DNA from 3 places in the Micromonospora sp. NPDC051227 genome. Region 2 is predicted to be linked to each of the others. Evidence: riboswitches for the same ligand, from Rfam matches in the RefSeq annotation. Region 2 holds a riboswitch; each other region holds the start of a gene.
The links. Region 2 has a riboswitch for cobalamin ahead of cobN (cobaltochelatase subunit CobN). Riboswitches for the same ligand answer to the same signal wherever they lie in the genome.

Region 1 (2,260 bases), on a different contig from region 2:
GGCAGGCCGACGGCGAGACGCCCCATGTTCAGCGGATGCATCCCGTCGACGTCCTTGTCCGGGTCGATGGTCTGCAGCGCCGCGTCGTAGTCCAGGTGCCCCGGCACGGGGTACTGCACGAGCAGCCCGTGCACGGCCGGGTCACTGTTGAATCGGGCAATGGCCTGGTGCAGCTCGGCCTGGGTGGCGGTGGCGGGCAGGTGCGCGTGCGGGGAGGCGAACCCGAGCGCGGCGGCCTGACGCTGCTTGATGGAGATGTAGCCGGCGCTGGCGTCGTCGTCGCCGACGAGGATGGTGGCGAGGCTCGGTGTGATGCCGCGGCTGCGGAGGCGGGCGGCTGCGTCGGCGGTCTCGGCCAGGACGGCTTCGGCGACGGGTGCACCCGGCAGGAGTCGGGCCGCGCCCGACGGGGTGTGGTTCTCGACGGTTGGGCTGGTCGTGGTCATGACGGTTCCTCGACGCGGGCGCCCAGGCGGTCGACGCCCGCGAGAGGCTCCCCGATGGTTCCACCATCCCCGTGCCGCCAGTCGCCGGTGCTTCGATAATGCCGCATCACCAGGGCGACTGCCCAGCTCGGGGTCGAGGCGGAGGCACCGCTCCAGCTACCCGGTCACTCGGTCGTCCAACGATCGTGGTGGATCACCGACGACACCGGACGTCGCTGGCGCCAGCCGTGCCGCTCCAGGTCCGGTGTCTGCTCCAAATGGGTGACCGGGCCGAGGCAGAGCCACGCCACCGGGCGGACGGTGGCCGGGATGCCGAGCAGGTCGCGCAGGAACGGCTCCCGGTAGAACGAAACCCAACCGACCCCGAGCTGCTCGGCGGTCGCGGCCAGCCACAGGTTCTGGATCGCCAGACAGACCGAGTAGAGGCCGGCGTCGGCGATCGCGTGCCGACCGAGCACGGCCGGTCCGCCCCGCTCCGGGTCGTACGTGACCACGACTGACATCGTCGACTCTCGTACGCCATCGATCTTGATCCGGGCGAAGCGTTCCGCCGCCGCACCCTCGAGAGTGGCCGCGAAGGTGTCCCGTTCCCGCTGCACGTGCCGGTGGAACTCCCGCCGCAGCTCGGGATCGCGGACCAGGATGAAGTCCCAGGGCTGGGAGAGGCCGACGCTCGGCGCGGCGTGCGCCGCCTTGAGGATCCGGTTCAACGTGTCGTCGGGGATCGGTGCCCCGGTGAACTGGGCACGTACGTCCCGGCGGCGGTGGATGGTCTCGTAGAGTCCGGTGTCCAAGGCAGGCTCCCGCTGCGCTCGTGCCCCTGACGGGGGTCGATGACGCGAGGCCGGTCTTCGGACTCCCGGATCTACGCTGGTCACCCGCCTTCCCAACCCCGCAGGGTCAGTGGCTGCGTCTGGTACGCCTGGGTGGCAACTCCCCGGTCACCGCGGCGGGCCCGTGCCGGACTCACACCGGCTTCCCGATTCTCCCCACTCGCGCGGGGCACCTCGCAACGTTTGTTCCACCGCCCACCATAGCGGCCGACGAACCTGGGACGAATCCTGCCGTGAATTCAGGCGGAAAGTTCCGCCCGGATCAGCGCGGCCAGCTCGGCGGGCCGAGAAAGGAATGGCGAGTGCGAGGAGTCCATCCGCAACACCCGCTCGGCCCGCTTGGCCATGAGTTCCTGCGCGAAGGGCGGAAGAGCGTTGTCGGCTGCACAAATGACGTAGGTGCTGGGAATGGTGCGCCACGCTGCCCCGGTCAGCGGCTGCTGCGTCGAGGCCCATGACTGGAGTCCGAGTCGCGCAACGGCCTGTTCCGCGATTTCCGGATCGACGTCGCCGTAGAAGACCTCTCGGGGCTGCGATGGCTCGATGTGACCCTTGCCCTTCAGATCCGTCCGCTCGTGCACCTTCCACCAGGGCGGAGCAACGCCACCGGCGGTGGAGAAGACCGAATCGCCGACGTCCGGCTGGAAAGCAGCGAGATAGACAATGCGGCGTACGTTGTCCGCGGCAGTGAGCGCCTCCGTGACCGGGCTGCCACCGTAGGAGTGGGCGACGACCACGACCGGGCCTTCGATGGCGGCGACGGCGGCCTTGACCACTGCCGCGTCGTCGTAGAGGTCCCCGAGGGCAGTGGGGTCGTCGCCGCTACTGGGTAGCGCGACGGTGTGGATGTCAATATCCGGGAACTGCTCGATGAGCGACTGCCAGACCCAGGGGCCGTGCCAGGCGCCGTGCACGAGAAGAAGCGACGGAATGCTTTTCAAGATAGTGTCCTGCCCGCATCGATTAAATGGTCGGATCTGG
Region 2 (2,260 bases):
TCGCCGTCGTCGGGCGGTGGCGCGTCACCCAGGTCGTAGCCAGCCTCGGCCAGCGCGGCGAACAGCCGGACCGCCGAGGCCGGGGTGTCCAACCCGACGGCGTTGCCGACCCGGGAGTGCTTGGTGGGGTACGAGCTGAGCACGACGGCGATCCGCTTGTCGGCGTGCGGCACGTACCGCAGCCGGGCGTGGCGCATCGCGATCCCGGCGACCCGGGCGGCCCGCTCGGGGTCGGCGGCGTAGACCGAGAGCCCGTCGGCGTCGATCTGCTTGAACGAGAACGGCACTGTGACGATCCGGCCGTCGAACTCGGGGATGGCCACCTGCATGGCGGCGTCCAACGGGGACAGCCCGGCGTCGCTGCCGGCCCACTGCGCGCGGGTGCTGGTGAGGCAGAGCGCCTGGATGACCGGCACGTCCAGGGCGGCCAGGGCGCCGACGTCCCAGGCGTCCTCGTCGCCGCCACCGGAGGCGTCCGCGGCGACCGCACCGCCGGCCGCGAGCACCGTGACCAGCAGCGCGTCACAGCGGGCGAAGAGCCCGAGGGGGCCGGCACCCGCGGTCAGCCCGCGCAGCGAGCCGCAGAAGATCGGCAGCGGGTTGCCTCCGGCCTGGTGGACCGCGTCCGCGAGCACGTCGACGAAACCGGTGTTGCCGGCCAACGCGTGCGCCCGGTAGAAGACGATCCCCACTGTGGGCCGGTCCGGGTCGGCGGAGTGTTCGCCGTGCACGCCGTACGCCGGGGTGAGGGCGGGCGGGGCGAACCCCTCGCCGGTGAGCAGCACCGTGTCGGACAGGAACCGGGCCAACTGCCCGAGGTTGTCCGGCCCACCCTCCACCAGGTAGGCCAGCGACTGGGTGACGACCCCGGACGGCACTGTGGAGATGGCCATCAGCTCCGCGTCGGGCACCGCCTCACCGCCGAGCACGACCGTCGGCACGCCGGTGGCGAGCACCGCGGCGAGGCCGTCCGGCCACGCCTGCCGACCGCCGAGCAGGCGTACGACGACGAGGGCAACCCCGTCGAGCAGGGCGGGCACCTCCTCGACGGTGACCCGGGCGGGGTTGGCCAACCGGTAGTCGGCGCCGCTGGCGCGGGCGGCCAGCAGGTCGGTGTCGGCGGTGGACAGCAGCAGGATGCGCACGGCAGGCTCCGGAAAGTGACGCCCTGGGCCCTCACGGGGCGACCGGGGCGATGCGGGGTGGGTACGGCGTCAGCCGGTACGACAGCCCGAGCTAACGGCGCGCCGACGCAGATGTCGGGGCCGGTCAGCGCCGGGCGATCAGCTCAGCGGTGCCGGTGGCCGGTGTCCTTGGAATGCACTGCCTGGAGCGCAATACGACGATAATCGTCGATGAATGAGACGCCGTGCGTCATCGGGTCCTCCTCGGGTGTCCACGCCCTGGGGTACGTCCCGACGGCCGAAGTATCCTGGCTTCCGGATCGACGCTCTCCCCCGGCCTTCCAACCGCAGACACACGGCCGTGACTCACGAGGGGGGATCGCTCCCCGGTGACAGTGGCGGGACCGCGTCGGATTCGCACCGACTTCCTTCACTGCCGTCAGGCCGCGAATGCTGCCACACCGCCGCGCCGCCGGTCAACGCCGGTCCGGTCCCGCCAGACGGACAGCACCCATCGAGCTTCAGCGATTGCGGTGGCGCGACGCCGCGCGGCGCAATGCCCCAGATCAATGTGCGACGTCCTTTGCTCTGCTTACCTATGTGCACCGGGCACGGAGGGTCACCGGCGCTTATAGGTAAACAGAGCAAAGGATGACCGAAGGCACTCTGACCTGCACCGATCATCGGGCGGGGCGGCGCCGGCCGACACTCTCACCTGGGATCGGCGGACGCCACACCAGTGGCCGCGATCAATCTCGAAGGTCGATCACCATGGTCGCCCCGCAGTTCCACCACCTGGCGGGCCGGGTCTGGCTCTGTCCGGGCGATCCCGACCCGGAGGCGGACCAGGCCGGCGTCGCCGTCGTCGCCGACGAACGCGGCAGTGTGATGATCGACGCCGGGCAGAGCCCCGCGCACGCCCGCGAGATCCAGGCCGCACTGGCCGCCACCGGGCTTCCGGAGCCCGCCGGCTGGTCTACATCCACCATCACTGGGACCACGTGTGGGGCGCCTGCGCCTGACCCGACCTGGAGATCGTCGGACCCGAGGCAGCGGTGTCGCTGCTGCGCCCGGAGGCCACCCGGCCGTGGAGCCACCGCTACCTGCAAGAGCAGGTACGCGCCGATCCCCGCCTC
Region 3 (2,260 bases), on a different contig from region 2:
TGTCCGGGTGCCACGGCTCCAGGTAGACGCAGGCCGCGCCCTTGCGCCGGCCACCCTGGTTCACCGCGGCGACGCTCGCGTCCAGCGTGCGCAGCCACGGCACGATCCCGTTGGACTGCCCGTTCGTGCCCCGGATCAGCGCGCCCCGGGAGCGGACCCGGGAGTACGCGATGCCGATGCCACCGGCGAACTTGGACAGGTTGGCGACCTGGGCGTACCGCTGGTAGATCGAGTCCAGCTCGTCGAGCGGGGAGTCGACCAGGTAGCAGGAGGACATCTGGGTGTGCCGGGTCCCGGAGTTGAACAAGGTCGGTGAGCTGGGCAGGTAGGCCAGGCTGGACATCAGCCGGTAGAAGTCGACCGCCTCGTCGGCCGTCCGGGACAGGCCGCAGGCCACCCGCAGCAGCCAGTACTGCGGGGTCTCCAGCACCAGTCGGCTGGTGGGGTGGCGCAGCAGGTAGCGGTCGTACACGGTGCGCAGGCCGAAGTACTCGAACCGGCGGTCGCCGTCCGGGTCGATGGCGTGGTCGAGCGTCGCGGCGTGCGCGGCGACGAACGCGGCGGTGTCGTCACCGATCAGGCCCTCGGCGTGGCCGACCCGGATCGCCGCGCTGAACGAGGTGATGCCCTGTCGACGCGCCTCCTTGTCGACGTAGCCGGCCAGCAGCCGCGCGGCGAGGCGCGAGTACTGCGGCTCCTCACCGATCATCTCGGCGGCGGTCTGGATGGACAGCCGGTCCAGCTCGGCTGTGGTCGCGCCGTCGTAGAGGCCGCTGATGGTGCGGGTGGCCACCCGCATCGGGTCGACGTCGGTCAGGTCGTCGGCCCATCGCTCGACCGCTCGGACGATCTTGTTCACGTCCACGGGTTCGGTGCCGCCGTCGCGCTTGCGGACCTGCATCGGCGTGCGCCGCACTGTCGCGTCGCCGCTGGCCGGGACTACCTCGGTGACTGTCACCACTCGCTCCTCGGAGTTCGAGACCTGGTGGCCCGGACGCGAGGAGGCAGACACCGACGGACGCCACGCCAGCCCGGCGTGGGTCAGGGGGCGTCAGCCGTCCCACGCGGCTTCGGACCGCCGCCCACCCGGTGCGGGTACGCGGCGCGCTGGCAGGTCTTCGGACTCGCGGGCACGACCGGATTCGCCGGTCTCCTACTGGCCGTCGCTTCCCAGGCCGGTTGGTGGCCCAGTGCTGTTGACGGCGGTCGTTCCCACTCACCGCTGCGGGACAGTCCCGGATTTCCACCGGGTTCCCTGTTGCCTCGACCGCGCCGGATGAGCGGCCGAACCAGCTGCGCTCGACACCATATATAGGGACGCAGCCGTTGTCACACCCCACATGTCGTTCTCGGGCGTGTCGGCGCCGACTCGGTGACCACCGTCACCACCCCGGCCGGCCATGCCACGCCGATCGACGCCGGGCACCGGAGACGGGCACTCCGCGCCGGTGTCGACAGTCGACAGAGATTTGACGTATCGAGGCCAGGGTGGCGCAAGCCGTACTCATGCGTCGCCGCCAATGCGCCGTGGTGGGATGGAACGTCCAATCTCCACGGACCGCCACTCCCGTCACCTTCGCCCACCAACCGGCCCGATGGGCGGCAAGGCGGATCAACGCGGCGGGCAAACATCATATGTCTGCGGGCCTGCGATGATCGACATCGTTGACGTGCCGGAGCGGCCCTCCGTATACTCCCAGTGATCATCTGATCTTTAGCCTAGCCGGGCGAGGAGCGCATGCCGCAGATCACCGCCGTCACCGTCGAAGACGTCCGCTTCCCCACCTCCCTGACCGCTGACGGGTCAGACGCCATGAACAAGGACGGCGACTACTCGGCGGCCTACGTCGTCCTGCACACCGACGGCGTCGACGGCGTGGGCGCGCCACTCGCGGGGCACGGCCTGACCTTCACCATCGGCCGAGGCAACGACATCGTCGCGGCGGCGGCGGTCCACCAGGCACAGCGCCTCGTGGGCCTGGACGTGGCGACGATGGCAGCGGACATGGGCGCGGTCTACCGCCTCCTCACCTCCGACTCGCAACTGCGCTGGCTCGGTCCGGAGAAGGGCGTCGTCCACCTCTCCCTGGCGGCCGTGCTGAACGCGTCGTGGGACCTGGTCGCCCGGGTCGCCGACAAGCCGCTGTGGCGGCTGCTCGTCGACATGTCCCCCGAGCAACTCGTCGACATCGCGGACCTGCGCTACCTGTCCGACGCGCTGACCCGGGACGAGGCACTCACCATCCTGCGGGCCAAGGAG

Region 1: linked by a shared signal. The riboswitch ahead of bluB (5,6-dimethylbenzimidazole synthase) and the one ahead of cobN (cobaltochelatase subunit CobN) in region 2 are both predicted to bind cobalamin.
Region 3: linked by a shared signal. The riboswitch ahead of ACIA47_RS31245 (ribonucleoside-diphosphate reductase subunit alpha) and the one ahead of cobN (cobaltochelatase subunit CobN) in region 2 are both predicted to bind cobalamin.

The regions. Positions count from the first base shown of each region.
Region 1 covers NZ_JBITET010000009.1:129,953-132,212, reverse strand. Annotated here, with positions in the region: gene ACIA47_RS22205 (bifunctional 5,10-methylenetetrahydrofolate dehydrogenase/5,10-methenyltetrahydrofolate cyclohydrolase) at 1-446, opposite strand, end outside; gene bluB (5,6-dimethylbenzimidazole synthase) at 611-1,240, opposite strand; cobalamin riboswitch at 1,271-1,471, opposite strand; gene ACIA47_RS22195 (alpha/beta hydrolase) at 1,519-2,220, opposite strand.
Region 2 covers NZ_JBITET010000001.1:174,203-176,462, forward strand. Annotated here, with positions in the region: gene cobN (cobaltochelatase subunit CobN) at 1-1,145, opposite strand, end outside; cobalamin riboswitch at 1,426-1,555, opposite strand.
Region 3 covers NZ_JBITET010000021.1:56,674-58,933, forward strand. Annotated here, with positions in the region: gene ACIA47_RS31245 (ribonucleoside-diphosphate reductase subunit alpha) at 1-901, opposite strand, end outside; cobalamin riboswitch at 1,092-1,309, opposite strand; gene ACIA47_RS31250 (enolase C-terminal domain-like protein) at 1,739-2,260, shown strand, end outside.